4 regions of the Pantoea nemavictus genome follow, and region 2 is predicted to be linked to each of the others. Evidence: riboswitches for the same ligand, from Rfam matches in the RefSeq annotation. Region 2 holds a riboswitch; each other region holds the start of a gene.
The links. A riboswitch is a leader RNA that binds a small molecule or an ion and turns the genes downstream of it on or off. The one in region 2 is predicted to bind thiamine pyrophosphate.
Positions count from the first base shown of each region.

Region 1: linked by a shared signal. The riboswitch ahead of thiC (phosphomethylpyrimidine synthase ThiC) and the one ahead of WH298_RS21710 (LuxE/PaaK family acyltransferase) in region 2 are both predicted to bind thiamine pyrophosphate.
Region 3: linked by a shared signal. The riboswitch ahead of thiM (hydroxyethylthiazole kinase) and the one ahead of WH298_RS21710 (LuxE/PaaK family acyltransferase) in region 2 are both predicted to bind thiamine pyrophosphate.
Region 4: linked by a shared signal. The riboswitch ahead of WH298_RS23195 (FAD-dependent oxidoreductase) and the one ahead of WH298_RS21710 (LuxE/PaaK family acyltransferase) in region 2 are both predicted to bind thiamine pyrophosphate.

Region 1 is NZ_JBBGZW010000001.1:2,363,785-2,368,177, forward strand. It holds gene thiE (thiamine phosphate synthase) at 1-386, opposite strand, end outside; gene thiC (phosphomethylpyrimidine synthase ThiC) at 383-2,308, opposite strand; TPP riboswitch at 2,399-2,499, opposite strand; gene WH298_RS10815 (Rsd/AlgQ family anti-sigma factor) at 2,735-3,241, opposite strand; gene nudC (NAD(+) diphosphatase) at 3,330-4,103, shown strand; gene hemE (uroporphyrinogen decarboxylase) at 4,143-4,393, shown strand, end outside.
Region 2 is NZ_JBBGZW010000002.1:461,451-465,843, reverse strand. It holds gene WH298_RS21735 (sugar phosphate isomerase/epimerase family protein) at 1-185, shown strand, start outside; gene WH298_RS21730 (YgdI/YgdR family lipoprotein) at 250-480, opposite strand; gene WH298_RS21725 (YgdI/YgdR family lipoprotein) at 511-744, opposite strand; gene WH298_RS21720 (NYN domain-containing protein) at 911-1,651, opposite strand; gene WH298_RS21715 (DksA/TraR family C4-type zinc finger protein) at 1,937-2,203, opposite strand; TPP riboswitch at 2,340-2,466, shown strand; gene WH298_RS21710 (LuxE/PaaK family acyltransferase) at 2,566-3,648, shown strand; gene WH298_RS21705 (acyl-CoA reductase) at 3,645-4,393, shown strand, end outside.
Region 3 is NZ_JBBGZW010000001.1:576,367-580,759, reverse strand. It holds gene WH298_RS02695 (beta-N-acetylhexosaminidase) at 1-1,164, opposite strand, end outside; gene chiP (chitoporin ChiP) at 1,216-2,613, opposite strand; TPP riboswitch at 2,878-2,973, shown strand; gene thiM (hydroxyethylthiazole kinase) at 3,007-3,792, shown strand; gene thiD (bifunctional hydroxymethylpyrimidine kinase/phosphomethylpyrimidine kinase) at 3,789-4,393, shown strand, end outside.
Region 4 is NZ_JBBGZW010000002.1:775,535-779,927, reverse strand. It holds gene WH298_RS23210 (HesA/MoeB/ThiF family protein) at 1-753, opposite strand, end outside; gene WH298_RS23205 (thiazole synthase) at 765-1,523, opposite strand; gene thiS (sulfur carrier protein ThiS) at 1,527-1,724, opposite strand; gene WH298_RS23195 (FAD-dependent oxidoreductase) at 1,708-2,652, opposite strand; TPP riboswitch at 2,782-2,901, opposite strand; gene WH298_RS23190 (6,7-dimethyl-8-ribityllumazine synthase) at 3,221-3,658, shown strand; gene WH298_RS23185 (MFS transporter) at 3,788-4,393, opposite strand, start outside.

The DNA.
Region 1 (4,393 bases), on a different contig from region 2:
TGGCCAAGTGCAATGTAAGAAGGGCGCAGCGCGAGCGCGCGGTCCAGTTCGGCATCATCATGCGTCGATAAACCCAGGCGCAATCCTGCCTCACGAATCGCCGCCAGATCGGCAACATCGAGGTCTTCCTGGCCAAGGTGCACACCATAAGCATGGTATTTGATGGCTAAGCGCCAGTAATCATTGATAAACAGGCGTGCACGATACTGCTTGCCGAGCACAATTGCCTCGCGCACCGCATCTTCAACTTCATGATCCTCGCAATCTTTGATGCGTAGCTGGAGGGTGCGCACCCCGGCTTCTAGCAGGCGCGCGATCCATTCCACGCTATCAACAACCGGATACAGCCCCAGTTTCGGGGCCGTGGCAGGAAAGGCGTCGGTCATACATTTTCCTCTTTAAGGGTATCGGCAGCGTGATAGATCTCGCCGCCACGATTGCGGAAAGTATCCGCCATTTGCGCCATGCCCATTTCAATTGGCTGAGCTTCAGCCTGTTGGCGTGCAGCAAACTCGCGTACTTCCTGGGTGATTTTCATTGAGCAGAATTTTGGGCCGCACATTGAACAAAAGTGTGCCACTTTTCCCGATTCCTGCGGCAAGGTTTCATCGTGATAGGCGCGCGCAGTGTGCGGATCGAGCGCCAGATTGAACTGATCTTCCCAACGGAATTCAAAGCGCGCTTTCGACATCGCATTGTCGCGGATCTGCGCGCCCGGGTGGCCTTTCGCCAGATCCGCCGCGTGCGCAGCGATCTTGTAGGTGATCAGTCCCTGCTTCACATCCTCTTTGTTCGGTAAGCCGAGGTGCTCTTTCGGCGTCACGTAACACAGCATGGCGCAGCCAAACCAGCCAATCATCGCGGCACCGATGCCGGAAGTGAAGTGGTCGTAACCCGGTGCGATGTCGGTGGTGAGCGGGCCGAGCGTGTAAAATGGCGCTTCGTGGCAGTGTTCCAGCTGTTCGGTCATGTTGCGGCGAATCATCTGCATCGGTACGTGCCCGGGGCCTTCAATCATCACCTGCACATCGTATTCCCAGGCGATTTTGGTCAGTTCACCCAGCGTATGCAGCTCGGCAAACTGGGCTGCATCATTGGCATCCTGAATTGAGCCGGGACGCAGGCCATCGCCGAGCGACAGGGCCACATCGTAGGCGGCGCAGATTTCACAAATCTCGCGGAAGTGCAGATAGAGAAAGCTTTCAGTGTGATGTGACAAACACCATTTCGCCATAATCGATCCGCCGCGAGACACAATGCCGGTGAGACGTTTAGCCGTCATTGGCACATAGCGCAGCAGCACACCAGCGTGGATGGTGAAGTAATCGACGCCTTGCTCCGCTTGTTCTAACAGCGTATCGCGGAAAATGTCCCAGTTGAGGTCTTCCGCAATTCCATTCACCTTTTCCAGCGCCTGATAAATTGGCACCGTACCAATCGGCACCGGGCTGTTACGCAGAATCCATTCACGCGTTTCATGGATGTAGCGGCCGGTTGAGAGATCCATCACAGTGTCTGCGCCCCATCGCGTTGACCACACCAGTTTCTCCACTTCTTCTTCAATCGATGAACTTACCGCCGAATTGCCGATATTGGCATTCACCTTCACCAGGAAGTTGCGGCCAATAATCATCGGTTCGGATTCGGGGTGGTTGATGTTGGAAGGAATAATGGCGCGACCGCTGGCCACTTCCTGGCGGACAAATTCAGCGGTGATATTTTCCGGCAGATTGGCACCAAAGCTGTGTCCGGGATGCTGTTGTAGCAGTACTTCACTGCGAATACGCTCGCGGCCCATGTTTTCACGCAGTGCGATGAACTCCATCTCCGGTGTGATGATGCCTTGGCGTGCATAGTGCAGTTGGGTAACGCAGCGTCCCGCTTTGGCACGACGCGGTTGCGGCAGATGCTCAAAACGCAAATGATCCAAGCCTTCATCCGCCAGACGCTGTTGGGTGTAACGGGAACTCAGCTGGTGGATAGTTTCACTGTCACCACGTTCGGCGATCCACTCTGCGCGTAGCCTGGCGAGCCCTTGATGGACATCAATAGTGGCTTCTGGATCACCATAAGCGCCGGCAGTGTCATATACCGGCACCGCTTCATTCTGCTCAAACTGCGGATGATCTTTGCTGCCGCCGATGTGCGTCGGGCTCAGCTGTATCTCGCGCATCGGTACGCGAATATCCGCGCGGCTGCCGATGATCCAGATGCGTTTTGAATGAGGGAAAGCGGTTCCCTGCAGGGAATCGATAAATTCCTGTGCCTGAGCACGTTGTTCACGACGAGAAGTTTTAACAGCAGACATAGCAAGTTTCCTGTGAATGTTGGAAGTTGCTTGTCCAGAGTTCGGAAGGAGTAACAGAAACGATGCTGGGCGCCAACGTGCATCGTGCTGATGATGTCTACTCTTGTTCCCTTCGCAGGTACTAACCTGATCAGGTTCCGCGGATCCCGAATTAACGGTCTCAGCCCCACTGGGCACTCCGACAAGTTGGTGTTTTACGATATAAGCTACTTTGCTTGCTATTTCACGCCTGGGCAGTGCTCGTGACCGTCACGTACTACGTGTACGCTCCGGTCCCTGCGCGCTGTCCGAGCGTGAACTCGCTGCGCACGCTACGCTTATATCGCAAAATTTGGCTCTTGATTGTCGTTAAAGAGGACAATAAAAAAGCCCATTTAGCATAAGAGGGCTTTTTTCGAATAACAAGTTTTTTACAACAGCGGGCATTCAAGCCGGGCGGGCGATGATGCTGTCATTGGCAACCGGTAGATGCGCCAGCTGATTATCCCAGGCAAGTTGTACCAGCTTATCTTCCAGCGTGAAACGTGATTCCAGCACTTCGCCGACTTCAGAGAGCGCCGTTTGAAAATCCACGCAATTATCGTCGTTGATAGCCTGCTGCAGGTGGCTGTCGTAGAGCTGCATCATGTGGTCTGTATTCGCCTCTAATGCCGGATAGATCTGCGCGGCAACCATCAGCGGGTTATCACCCTGCATCTCACTAATAATGTGTTCATACACGCTGAAATGACCGGTTGAAAGGTAGTCCACCAGATTGTGGCAAAAGGCATCGAGTGCCTGTTCATCCAGCGTGGTTAACGCATCTTTTTGTGGCTTCATGCCAATAAGCTCATAGTACGTGACGAGCAACTGTCGGCGGGCATGCAACCATGAATCAACCAATTCATTTCCGCCGCCTACACGCTCTGTCAGGTCATCTAACTGGTTAAGCATATGGGGCTCCAGGTAGGTTATAGTTGTTTATTACACACTTAATATTAGAGTTTCAGCGTGTGGTTTGACGCTAAGGACAACGATTAAGATGCAACGTGAGATCTCAAGCTTAGACGCTGGATGGTGGATTGTCAGCCATGAGCAAAAACTTTGGTTGCCGCAAGGCGAGCTGCCGCATGGCTTATCCACCGAGTTTGGACTTAGTGGCAGCCACGCGATTTTGATTGGCGAATGGCAGGGCGAAAATGTCTGGCTGGTGCGGGAAGCGCGGCCGGATAGCATGGGCTCAGTGCGCCAACTGATTGATGAAGATGTCGGCCTGTTCCAAATCGCCGGGCGCGGCGTGCAACTGGCGGAGTTCTATCGGTCGCATCGCTGGTGCGGCTATTGCGGCCATGAAATGCACATCAGCAAGCGCGAATTTGCTTGTCTGTGCAATCACTGCCGCGAGCGGTATTACCCGCAAATTGCACCGTGCATCATCGTGGCCATCCGCCGTGGTGATGAGATCCTGCTCGCCAATCATGCGCGTCATCGTAACAACATTTACACCGTGCTGGCGGGCTTTGTCGAAGTGGGTGAAACCTTAGAACAAGCGGTGGCGCGCGAAGTGATGGAGGAGAGCAACGTGCGGGTGAAAAACGTGCGCTACGTTACTTCGCAACCCTGGCCGTTCCCACATTCACTGATGATGGCGTATATGGCGGAATATGACGGCGGTGATCTGCAACACGATGGCAAAGAGTTGCTGGATGCCGGTTGGTATCGCTATGACGATTTACCGCTTCTGCCGCCGCCCGGCACCGTTGCGCGTCGCCTGATTGAAGATACCGTTGCCCTGTGTCGCGCCAGCGCGACGTGAAAATGCTACACTGCCGGCCTTAGCATGAGAGAGCCCATTATGAGTGAACTGAAGAACGATCGTTATCTGCGCGCCCTGTTACGTCAACCGGTAGATGTCACGCCGGTATGGATGATGCGACAAGCCGGGCGTTATTTGCCGGAGTACAAAGCCACGCGCGCTGAAGCCGGTGATTTTATGTCGCTGTGTAAAAATGCCGAGCTGGCATGTGAAGTTACGCTGCAGCCGCTGCGTCGCTATGCGCTGGACGCGGCGATCCTCTTCAGCGATATCCTCACCATTCCGGATGC
Region 2 (4,393 bases):
TGGATTATAAACCGTTGCTAAAGGAGCTGGTTAAGCGTGACATTCCCTGCACGCTGGAAATCCCGCTGCGTATGCATCGGCTAGCGGACAGCACGCCGCAACGCGGCGCTGCGCCGGTCGCGCTGGAACGCATTGTTCAGGTACTAAGTGAGAGTAAAAAATTTATCGAGGATGTGGCGGGTTAAGCCAAAAAAAATCCGCCCGCCAGGCAAGATAACTTGTACTAGCGGGCGGGATTGAGCGAGCGACTTATTTCTTAGGAATCTCAGAGATTTCTTTCACATCACTCTTATTCATTTGCTGCTTAACGCCATTGGCATCAACGTAACCCAGCAGGCCAGTTTCTGCATCCTGCGGTTTGCCATCGGTCACAATGGTACGGCCATCATTGGTATGAATCGCGTAAGACGTACGTGTACAGCCGGTCAGGGCGGACAGGGCAATCACTGCAGAAATAGAAAGCAAAATTGTTTTTTTCATTAGTAGTCTCTCCAGGCTAGTAAAAGGATATTAATTATCCAGTTCGCTCATGTTGGTAATCTTGTCGCGATTGATCTGCTCAGTTTTACCGGTTTGCGCATCTTTGTAAGAAACAAGGCCGGTGTCACTGTCGATTTGTGGCTTGCCCGACGTCACGATGGTGCGTCCGTCGGTAGTCTTAATCGCCTGGTTTGATGAGCAGGCAGTTAACGTCATTGCCATAAAGGTGCCAAGAAATGCGGTTGCCAATACTGTTTTTTTCATCGTGATGAGTTCCTTTCAGTGGAATAAGTTTTAACTACCTAAATAGCTTAGAACATTTTCCCAAAACAGCCAGAAACCAGGGGCAGATGAGCTGATTATTCCTGCTCAAGTAGCAAGATCTGAATGATGTAGTTCTCCACCTTGCTAAGCCAATGAGACTTAATGCTCACCAATATTCGGGTTTAACCGCAGGTTTTTTATGCGTCGCTACCCGAACAGGAAACTGACATGCATCCAGCTCTTCATTGGTGATTGTTCTGCGTATCCAGTGGCTATGATTCTGCAGTGAACCTGGAACACCACGTACGTTACCCTGGCGGTGCGGCAAAATTATCCCGATACGAACTGCGGGAAAATCTTCGCGAATAGCCTTGAGCGCTGGTGTCATGTCGGTATCAGCCGAAACTAATACCAGCTGAGCAATCCTTTCTTCGGTTGGTAACCACTGCTGTTTTGCAACCAAACGATACATGCTGATGGCAATATTCACGTCGGTTTCTTTTTCTTCAAGTTCCCAGATATCCACCTTATCCAGACGTGTTGCCGGCACGCTTTTACTGATGAAACGCGGAGCCCGAGCGTGCTCAAGTCGATGACGTCCGGTAAATATATTTATTCCGGTCGTTTTCAGCACGCGAATATAAGTATCCTGAGCGTGTCGTGATTCAATGCCGCGTGTGGCGAGATGGGGAATAACCGAGGAGGTATAATAGTTTACTCGTTCAATTATTACGGACGGATCTTGTACCCGACATATATGTGAAAGCAGTAATGACAAGTTGAGCCATTTATAGGGCGTGCCTGCAAGCAATCCATAAAATACATTGTATCCGTCGATAAATACTGCTGTACGCACTCTTATCCATCCTTTAGATACGAAAAAACCGGCTTGAGCCGGTTTTTTCACCCTAACGGCCAGTGAACTGAAACGCTGCGTACAGGGTTGAGTTGTGGGGCTAAGTTATCAGCATTACTGGCTAAACTCAAGTTGCGCAAGGTAAAAGTTAACCCATCAAAATTATTAGTTCAGGCGCTACTTTCGCTTCCAGTAATATTGCAGCAGTATTTATTGTTGAAATGCCTGGTTATATGCGAATGGTCTTACTTCAGATTAACGGTTTTTCTAATAAAAGGTAATGAATGTAGATGATATTTAAAAATAGCCGTTAACCTGAATTATTAATTTAAATAACTACCTCAGCTGACTATCCTTACTTCCGCGGCGGTTATAACCGCTAATTGCCGCCTGTTTTTTATCGATCTTGCTCTGACAATTCACGCAGTAACGCACGCCCGCTAACGCAGCGCGACGCGCTTCTGGAATAGGCTCGCCGCACTCATCACAAAACTCGGCGCTTTCACCGTGACCGATATTCTGGCGTGCACGGGCCACCGCATCATCCACCGTGGCATCAATTTGTTTGTGCACCGCACCATCTTCAGACCAGCCGCCCGCCATACGTCACCTCCGGTAAAAATACTTAACAAAAGTATAAGGCAAGCCAGGATTTATGCCGGGCCGGCGGGCGTGACTGCTTAAATCAGCCGCACTTTTAACACAGTTGACACATCATCCGCCGCCATCCTAGACTGCGGTCTGTTCCAAGGGGTGCCCGGTTAGCGGGCTGAGATTCTACCGGCTGGCGTTGATGCGCTGGAACGTAGTGACCCTCCGAACCTGATCCGGCTAATACCGGCGTAGGGATGCGGAACCACAGGGCTTGCACGCCCTGATTCCATCTTTGTGCTTTGTAGCGGACAGTTCGCACTCTTCAGGCCTTGCCTGGGAGATTTTGCACAATCGCAAAGGTGGCTACGAACATGACCGAATCGGCAATTATCCAGGCGCTGCTCACATTCCTACAGCGTGAGGATGCTTCAGACGATGATTTCAACCAGCTGGCGCTCGACATCTTCGCTTATCAATTCCAGCATAATCAGCTTTATCGCCGCTTCGCGACTCAGCGCGGACGCACGCCGTTCACCGTAAAGCACTGGCGCAACATTCCCGCTATTCCCATCTCCGCCTTTAAAGATCTGACGCTCAGCTGTCGTCCAACGGACGATATCGAAGCGATCTTTATGACCAGCGGCACCACCGGCACGGTAAAAGGACGCAGTTATCATCCCACGCTCGACGTGTGGAAGAGCTCGATGCGGCTGAACTTCCGCCGCCGCTTCATGGCGGGCATGGATCGTATTCGCATGGGCATTTTGTTCCCGAATAACGTGGTGATGCCGAACTCATCGCTGGCGACCTATCTTGACCTGGCGCTGCAGGAGTTTGGCACGCCCGGCAGTGAAGTGATGGTGGATGAACACGGGCTCGACGTGGCGCGCATTTTCACCGCCCTGCAGCAGGCTGAAGCCAGCGGCGAGCCTTATGCGCTGCTGGGCGCCAGCTACAGTTTTGTCCATCTGCTGGATGAGATGCAGCGCCAGCAGCGCTGTTTCTCGCTGCCTGCAGGCAGCCGCATTCTCGATACCGGCGGCTTTAAAGGTCAGTCGCGCGAAATGGAACCCGCAGAATTTTACGCTGCGACCTCCGCCGCCTTCGGAATCCCCCGCTCGCACTGCATCAACATGTACGGCATGACGGAAATCAGCACGCAGTTCTATGACGAGGGCAATGAAAACTGTCCACCGGTCAAATCCGGGCCGCACTGGGTGCGCACCCGCGTGGTCAATCCGCTGACCGGCGAGGATCTGCCTGCAGGTGAAACTGGCGTGCTAGTGCATCACGATCTGGCACATTTCAACTCGGTTTCTGCCCTGTTGACGGAAGATGCCGGCAGGATGGTGCCGGGCGGATTCCATTTGTTAGGGCGTGTGACCGGCGCCGATGCGAAAGGCTGTTCGCTGACCATGGAAGCGTTTCTGGCCGCCGGGCAGGTACAGGCGTGAGAGAGTTTGCCGGACATCTGCCCGGTCTTTCTGCCGATGAGGTGCAGTGGCGCACGCTGAGTTTTAGCCAGCACGGCGAAAGTCTTGAGGTGTGCGTTCCGCAGCTCAACGATCAACAGATCACGGCGCTGTCAGCTCGAATTCGTGCTAATGCTCGCGCCTATCTCAGCCAGCTCAGCGTCGCGCAAATCATCGCGATTATTGATGAAGCGGTGGCGCGGCTGTTGGATCGCACCCATCCGCTGCGCATCAAAGCCGAAAAGCTGCTGCCGATGGTCACCGGTTACGATGCCGAGATGGTGCGCCTCGGCTTAACCGGCTATCTCAAAACCTTCCGCGAACCGCAGCTTAAACGCTTTCTGGCTGAGGACTTTGCCGATGCGCAGATGCTGGATGCGTTTCAGCCACGGCCTAATGGCGGCTTTGCGCGCGCATTTGGTCCGCAGCTGCTGCTGCATATCTGGGCTGGCAATGTGCCGGGCTTACCGCTGTGGAGTTTGATCTGCGGTTTGCTGGTGAAGGCCGGCACTATCGGCAAACTGCCCGGTAATGAGCCGCTGATGGCGAGCTGGTTCGCCCAACTGCTGGCAGAAATCGACCCTAAACTGGGCGCATGCCTGGCGGTGGTGTGGTGGAAAGGGGGCGACGCTGAAACTGAGCCGACCTGGCTACGTCAGCCCGATGTAGTGGTTGCCTATGGCGGCAATCAAACACTCGCCGCGATTCAGCAGCGTCTGCCGGTCAC
Region 3 (4,393 bases), on a different contig from region 2:
CTGCGGTAACCCTGGGATTTCAATGCGCCAGGCTTCGTCATCGGTCAGGTGGAAGTGGAATTTGTTCATCTTCCAGGCGGCCATCTGATCGAGCATGCGCAACACCGCTTGTTTGCTGTGGAAATTACGGGCCACATCAAGGAAAGCGCCGCGATAGGCAAAGCGTGGTGCATCCTGCGCATCCAGCGTAGCGATGATCGGTTTACCTTCGGCAGGAACCAGTGACAGTAAAGACATTAAACCGTAATACACGCCCGCCTGGTCATAACCCACGATATCCGTGCCGCGCGGAGTGATGCGTAATTCATAGGCGCCGGAAACGGCATCTGCATCATTAAAATGGTTGGTTGCCACGCGCGTATGGACGGCATAGCCGCTCGAGTGCTGTTTGATATTCATTAAATCAAAGCGCTGTCTAACCGCATCGGCTTGGTTGCCCGACAAAGCCTCTAAATGCAGTGCAACGCCACGACTTAGATCAACATCGGCCGCATGAACTTTTACCGTACGCGGTGTTGGCGTGATTTGTCCGCGCAGTGCGCTCGCGGGAAGTTGCTGTACATCAGCATTCTTCGCGAAGCGGCTCTGCGGCAGCATGAGCACGTTTTTGTCGTCGGCGATGCGCTTCCACTGGTTGCCAAACGGTTTGACGAAATCGTTCAGATTCTCAGTGTCGGTGCTGGAGATAATTTTCGGTGTAGCATCAGCTGCGGTGACGTACCAACGCGGCATGACGTCAGTGATAAACAGCTGCCAATACTCATTGACGATTGGGATCTCAATTGACTCACCGGCCGCAATGCCCTTGAATTTCTCCGTCGGCTCCAGTCGGGTCAGATCACCAACAATGTGCGTCATTTTGAATTGATCGTTATCAACCCGCAGCGTTTCGTGCACGTTGCTCATGTAAATCGCCCAGTTTTTACTGGTGAGCGCCGGGCCGTTATTCGTAAGGGTGATGGTCGCGGTATTACAGGATGCCCAATCGGCACCGAGCTTCGCGCAATTGATGCCGTGATCGGCCGCCTGATTATCAGTTACCTGATATTGCACGCCGAACTGGCTGATCTGGTCAACAATCTGTTGATTACTGTGTGGGGACGAGCTGCAGGCCGCAACGCTGGTCACGGCCAACGCCAGCAAACTCATTTTTAGTTTTTTCATATTGATATCCTTCTCCTCGAATGAATGTCTCTGGCTCCTGCCAGGTAGGGGTCAAAACAGGGTAAATGGCGCAATAACCATAAATTTGATGTCTTTCTCATCCTGGAAGATGTTGCCGTAACCACCGCTATAGCTGGGGAGATCGCTGTGATTGTCGTAGCGGGTGTAGTGCAGTTTGAATTGGGTGTCTTTGGCGCGCCCTTGCTGGATGGTGTAAACCAGATCGAGATTCCACGCTGACTCTTTCAGGCGCTGACTTTGATCGTAAACCGGATTGGTGGACGGTTTTGCATCCCAACCGTATGCGTAAGAAGTGCCGACCTGCCAGCCCGGCAATTGCCAGTGCCCCAGATCTACCATTACGCCAGCAAACAGCGCTTTCTCGCCGTTGGCGTTCCAGTCGGAGCGGGAATCCCACCATACATCGAGGCGACCATTGGAGCTGGCATAAGAAGGCGTCATACGTTGCAGGAAGAATCCCTGGTTGCCCTCGGCTTTTACCCAGGTGCCTTCGAGGCGGAAATCAAATGCGCCTAGCGTGTAGCCGAAAGTCAGCGCCTGCAGCCAGGCGAGGCCATCATAAACATCGTTTACAGCCCCCGCGCCGCTGTTGTCGCGGTCCTTCGCGCCATAAAACTGATAGCTGGTGCGCAGCGGCCCATTGGCGAGCGGCAGCTGATAAGACGCTTTGGCAAAATACTGATCCATGTAATCTGCCGCCTGACCGTAAGCGCCTTCCAGTACCAGATGGTTTTTAAAATCATATTTGGCACCGAAGGATTGCAGCCAGGGGATTTCCGTCACGCCATCGGCTTTGCGGAAGTTATACATGTCGCGATACCACGGCGCTTTGTACTCGTCGGTCCACATCCATGCGAGGGAAAGGGCGCCCGCATCGCTAAAATCAAAGGTGGTGCCGGCTTCAACGCCGCGATAGGTTCCGGGCAGAAAGCTCCAGTGTGGTGCCAGTAAGGTCTGTCCGCTGGGTTGCAGATAACCTGCGCGTAGCCAGTTTTCCTGCCATTTCGCTTTGAGCGCGGCCTTATAAAGACTTAAGCCACTCTTATCTCCGCTCCAGTCCTCATCCCAGCGCGTGCGGGCGTTGCTAAAGCCAATTTCGTTCGGTGCAGCGGGCCCACCATGACTCAGTTCCAGCGCACCAAAAGCCGCCAGATCGAGTCCAATCACATCACCCGCATAACCGGATGAGAAATCGAGATTGGCGTTGGCAGAAGCGTGATGCAGGTTGGCATCATATTGACCGTAATTACCTTTTTGCGCGTCCATCTCTTTACGATCGCGCTGGCGTTGCCAGTAGAAGATGTTTCCAGTGAGAGATGAATCGTCAATGAAACCGCTGGCTTGAGTGGGGGAAGTGGGAACAAAAACACCGGCAAACAGAGCCGTAATCACTGCCGCAGTGAGCGGCGCGCGTAAAATCCTGCGCATAGCAAATCCTCCTTGATGCTTCCATTAATAATAAATATTTCCGTACTGTTTCATCATGAAACGAGTTGCGAGGATGCTATTTTTCGCGACGCGAATTATCAATGTAATTTATTACAAAGTATGACGTGGCGCGCAAAAAGAGCCCGTTTTAAGGGCTTCAATCAATACGTTACACGAAGGTGCAGTTTGTCCCTTTGCGAGCGGGATTCAGGAATAAAGGCGTTTGCTTGCTTTCACCTACTGACTTCCCTATGCTCGAAGCGTTGTTTTGACTCGGGGTGCCCCTTTAATACAGGGCTGAGATACACCCGCTGACCTGATCTGGATAATGCCAGCGTAGGGAAGTCAGATGCCTGACCGCATTCGCCTTCTTGATCGCCGGTTGGGAGCTTTATGAAACAGCCTGATCCTCTTTCCCCCGCGCAACTCGCGCAATCTTTACAATTGCTACGTCAACAAGCGCCGCTGGTGCACTGCATGACCAACGACGTGGTGCAAACCTTTACTGCCAACGTGCTGCTGGCGCTGCATGCCTCACCCGCGATGGTGATTGATACGCAAGAAGCGGCGCAATTCGCTGGCTTTGCCGATGCGTTATTGATTAACGTCGGTACGTTAACGCGCGATCGTCGTGATGCGATGTTAGCGGCGGTGCAGGCAGCGCAAAAAGCGGGCACGCCATGGACGCTGGATCCGGTTGCGGTAGGCGCCTTATCGCTGCGCACCGAATTTTGTCAGCAGCTACTTGGTCTGCATCCGGCGGCGATTCGAGGTAACGCTTCAGAAATTCTCGCCCTGGCTAATCAGGCAACGGGCGGGCGCGGCGTAGATAGCCTGCATCAGGCTGATGCCGCGCTGAATGCTGCCCAACAGCTGGCGCAGAATTATGACACTGTGGTTGCGGTAACCGGCGAAGTCGATTACGTCACCGATGGCAGACAAACGCTGGCGATCCCCGGCGGCAGCCCGCTGATGACGCGGGTGGTCGGTACCGGTTGCGCGCTGTCGGCGGTGGTGGCGGCCTTTAGCTGCTTGCCTGGCGATCGCCTGCAGCATGTCGCTGCCGCCTGTCGTGTGATGTCGCTGGCCGGTGAAATGACGGCGCGCAATGTCGAAGGACCGGGCAGTTTTGTCGCTGCTTTCCTTGATGCGCTCTGGACGCTGGAGGTGGCAGTATGAAACGCATCAATGCTTTGACCATTGCCGGCACCGATCCAAGCGGTGGCGCAGGCATTCAGGCCGACCTCAAAGCCTTCTCCGCACTGGGCGCCTATGGCACCAGCGTTATTACTGCGCTGGTGGCGCAGAACACCTGCGGTGTGCAGTCGGTGTATCGCATCGAACCCGATTTCGTCGGCGCCCAACTTGATTCGGTGTTGGATGACGTGCGCATCGACGCGGCTAAGATCGGCATGCTGTCAGAAACGGCGATTGTAGAAGTGGTAGCCGCAAGGCTGAAACGCGCCAGCCTGCCGTTTGTGGTGCTGGATACGGTGATGATTGCGAAGAGCGGCGATGCGTTGCTGTCGCCGGATGCGGTGGCTAGCGTACGCGAACTGCTGCTGCCGCAGGTGTCGCTGATCACCCCGAACCTACCGGAAGCCGCAGCGCTGTTAGGACGTGCCATGGCGCAGGATGAAAAAACCATGTTACAGCAGGGTGATGCGTTGCTCGATCTTGGCTGCGAAGCGGTGCTGATGAAGGGCGGACATCTCAGCGATGCCGAGAGTCCGGATTGGCTGATCACCCGCGATGGCCGGCAGCGCTTTAGTGCGCCACG
Region 4 (4,393 bases), 310 kb from region 2:
GCAGTCATCCGCCGCCAGCAGTTGCCGATCGATAAACGGCACCGCCTGTTGCGGTTCTTCGGCCTGATCAAAGCGGAACGGGCGGAAGTGCCAGTTAACAAAATCGCAGTTCACCAGACAGCCAAGCGGCGATGGCTGCAGCTCAAGCAGCACGCTGAGCGCCATCTGCGCCTGCATCGCGCCCAATGCAGCGACCGCCGGACCCATCACGCCTGCGGTGTTGCAGTTCGCCGCCGAGGAGGGCAAGCGGGGAAATACCGCGCGATAGCTCGGCGCTCCGCCACAAAAACCGCCCACGTAACCTTGTCTGCGTAGAACCGAGGCGCTGATCAGCGGGATGCCCGTTAGCATGCACGCATCGGAGAGCTGATAGGTGACGGCAAAATTATCCGCCGCGTCGATCACCAGATCGCACTGCGCCAACGCCTGCTGCACATTGCTGGCGCTCAGTGATTGCTGCAGCGCGTCGATCTGCACCTCGGGATTACGCTGCTGTAATGCCTGCTGTGCGCTGAGCACCTTGGGCTGGCCGATATCCTGCAGAGTAAACAGCGTTTGCCGATGCAGGTTATGCAGCGCCACTTCGTCGTCGTCATAGAGCCGAATATGGCCGACGCCCGCGCCCACCAGCTGCGGCAGCAGCGTCGCGCTTAACCCGCCGGCACCCACCACCACTACGCGCGCGTTGCGCAGTTTGCGCTGCCCGTCTTCACCCACTTCCGGCAGCATCATCTGGCGTTGATAGCGTTCCATATCGCCGCCCATCAGTTGAGATTTGCCAGGCCAAAGATGGGCGTGGACGCACTCGCCATATCGCGCTTCTCCATCAATCCGGCGCTACATGCCGCTCGCCCGGCTTCAATCGCCTGACGGAAAGCGTTGGCCATCACGATGGGATCGCCCGCTTTGGCGACCGCGGTATTCAGCAAAATGCCATCGAAACCCATCTCCATCGCCTGCGCCGCCTGCGACGGCGCACCAATCCCGGCATCAATGATCAGCGGAACATCGCTAAACCAGGCGCGCATCGCGCGCAGGCCGTCGATATTGCGCAATCCCTGGCCGGAACCGATCGGCGCGCCCCACGGCATCAACAGTTCACAGCCTGCCGCCAGCAACTTTTCGCCAACGATCAGATCTTCAGTGGTGTAGGGAAATACCTGGAAGCCGTCTGCACAGAGAATGCGCGCCGCTTCCACCAGCGCGAACGGATCGGGCTGCAGCGTGTCGGCGTGGCCGATCACTTCCAGCTTGATCCACGCGGTATTGAACAGTTCCCGTGCCATATGTGCGGTGGTGACCGCCTCTTTCACCGTGTGACAGCCGGCGGTGTTCGGTAACACGCGGATGTTGAGTCCGGTCAGCAGATCGCGAAATGCTGCACCGGCAGCGCCTTCACGTCGCAGGCTAACGGTGATGATTTCGCTGCCAGACGCGGCAATCGCCTGCTGTAAAATCGCCGGCGAAGGATAGCCCGCGGTGCCGAGTAGGAAGCGTGATTGGGGATCATGATCGTAAAACATCGCTTAGCCTCCCTGCATCGGTGACAGCACTTCCAGCTGGCAACCTTCATCCAGCAGCTGCGTGTCGTACTGGCTTTTCGGCACGAAGGCGCCGTTAAAGGCGGTGGCCACGCAGGCCACATCAATTTGCTGCTCGATCAACAATTCGCTCAGGCTGGTGGCCTGGGTGCTGATGGCGCGGCCATTAAGCTGAATGTTCATAGGATTGCTCTCCAGATAGGCGCTGCATCAGCTGCTCTGCCAGCATCGGTGCCAGCAGAAAACCGTGGCGATACATGCCGTTGAGATAAAAGGTGTCATTTTGAAAGTGAATTTCCGGCAGATTGGCCGGATAGGCCGGACGCAGCCCGCTGCCGCTCTCGATGACGCGCGCTTCCGCTAATGCCGGATGAATAGCGTAAGCGGCGCTGAGTAACTCCATCATGGCGCGGGCACTGATTGGGCTGGCATCGTCGCTCTCAACCATGGTGGCGCCGAGCATGAAATGGCCGCCGCGACGCGGCACCAGATAGCAGGGAAAACGCGGATGCAACAGGCGGATCGGACGGGAAAACTGCACCTCATCGCTGTGCAAAATCAGCATCTCACCGCGCACTGCGCGCAGGCGCGGCAGTTCGGGCGCCGCATGGATACCTCGACAATCAATAATCTGACCGCTTGGCGCATGCGAGCTGAAGACTACGCCGTGGGCGATCAGCTTTTCACGCATCTCCTGCAGCGCCAGGCGCGGATCGAGATGCGCTTCCTGAGCGAAGAACAGACCGCGCGCAAAGCGCCCTTCCAGCGCCGGTTCGATGTGGCAGGGATCGACCCATTGATGTTGCTCGGTCATGCGGGCGAAACGGTTGAGTTCCTGGCTATCGCGTGGCGGCGCCACCACCAGCGTACCCTGATGCTCGACGCTGCTGACGCGCTGTTGCCACCACGCGGCAGAGTGCTGTCCAAGGGAGATCACCTCGCGCGGTGCGCTTTCGGATTCGCACCAGGGCGCCAGCATGCCACCCGCAAACCAGGAAGCCGGACGCCGCGATGCATCGCCGATCACCTCAACGTCTTCACCGCGTTCCGCCAGCAACGTTGCCACGCACAAGCCGGCCACGCCGCAGCCGAGCACGCTCCAGCGGCTCACAGCGCCTGTTCCAGGATGTTTAAAAAGGGGAAGTTCACATCGGCCTCTCAGTGTTGACTGAGACCCGCAGATACAGGAGAAGGGAAAGGGCGCCAACCATCGAGCTTGCCTTAGCGCCAGACAGCCAAACTAACAAGCTGTCAGTCTTCCTACGCCAGTATCAACTGGGTCAGGTTCAAAGGGTCGCTAAGCCGCGCAGTGCGCTATTAGCCTCTCAGTCTCTGTGGCGAGACTCCCCCGACGCGTCTATTTGTATTGCAGGCGATGGTCGCCGTCAAGCGCGGAATAACTACATTAAGGGTGTGGTTAAATTGTTTTCTCCATACTTAAACCCAAAATAATTCGAGTTGCAGGAAGGCGGCAAGTGGGTTCATCCCCAGGAGCATACTGAAGTATGTGACTGGGGTGGACACGCGCAGCCAACGCACCTGCAGCTCGAAGTATGACGGGTTTCGCGTCGGTGGATCATAAACGTAACATATGGTATACAAACACATTATTGCTGAGAGTATGGATTTCTCTCTTAATTTAATAGCGCGAACAAATTACAGGTGATGTCGGAATAATCATGAACAATATTAAAATTGCATTTATTAAAGCCGGATGGCACAAAGAAATTGTCCATAACGCTCTGGTGGGTTTCGAAAAAGAATTAGCCGATCAATCCGTTGAAGCGCAATTAAAAGTGCTGGAAGTGCCTGGCGCATTTGAAATGCCGCTGTTGGCTAAGCGTCTGGCAGAAACCGGCAAATACGATGCGATTGTCTGCGCGGCGCTGGTGGTGGACGGCGGTATCTATCGCCATGATTTCGTCGCGGCAGCCGTGGTGGATGGCCTGATGAACGTACAGCTGACGACCAACGTGCCGGTGTTTTCCGTGTCATTAACCCCGCATAATTTCCAGCCGGTTGAGGTCATCGAAAACTTCTATACCGAGCATTTCATCAAGAAAGGCAAAGAAGCCGCGCGTGCTGTGCTGGCTATTCATAATCTTTCGATTGATTGAAACGTATAAAAGGGAGCAACGAATTAGCTGCTCCCTTTTTAATTATTCCGCCTACCCAAGGTTAAATTTCAGAATAGTGCCAGCTGCATATACGGCAATTATCCGTCCCCCTTCCTGACTTGCCTCGACTTAATGTTTCACACTCATCAAATGATTTTCCTTCAAATGTCGGCGCGGCTCGGAAGGATTGATATCGCACGCTTTTGGCAGTAATAGCGTAAAGATGCCCGCGATCACTAACGATCCCGCCAGCCAGCAAATCGCCACGTTTTGGCTGTACAGCAGCGTCATGATGCCCACCAGATACGGCCCACAGAATCCGCCCAGGTTGCCTAAACCATTAATGACACCGCGTGCGCTACCTGCCACTTCCGGCGCGGCGATACGTCCGGGAATCGACCAGAATGGGCTGGTCGCCGCTTTCAGGAAGAAGCCGCACACCACCAGCGCGATGTAGGCGGCGACGACGTTGTCATGCAGCACCACCGAAGCCAGCAACGCAGCGGCGAAACAGAACAGTGATACCATCACCCACAAACGCCGCTTGCCGGTGCGATCGCTCAACCAGGAAATGGCGTAAATGCCCAGAACTGTGGCGACAAACGGAATCGCCGCCAGCAAGCCAACGCCCGCCATATTGCTGCCGGTAAGATTTTTCAGGATACTCGGCAGCCACAGCGTGTAACCGTAATCCCCGGTTTGGTAGAAGAAGTTCAGCGCCACCAACTTCATCAG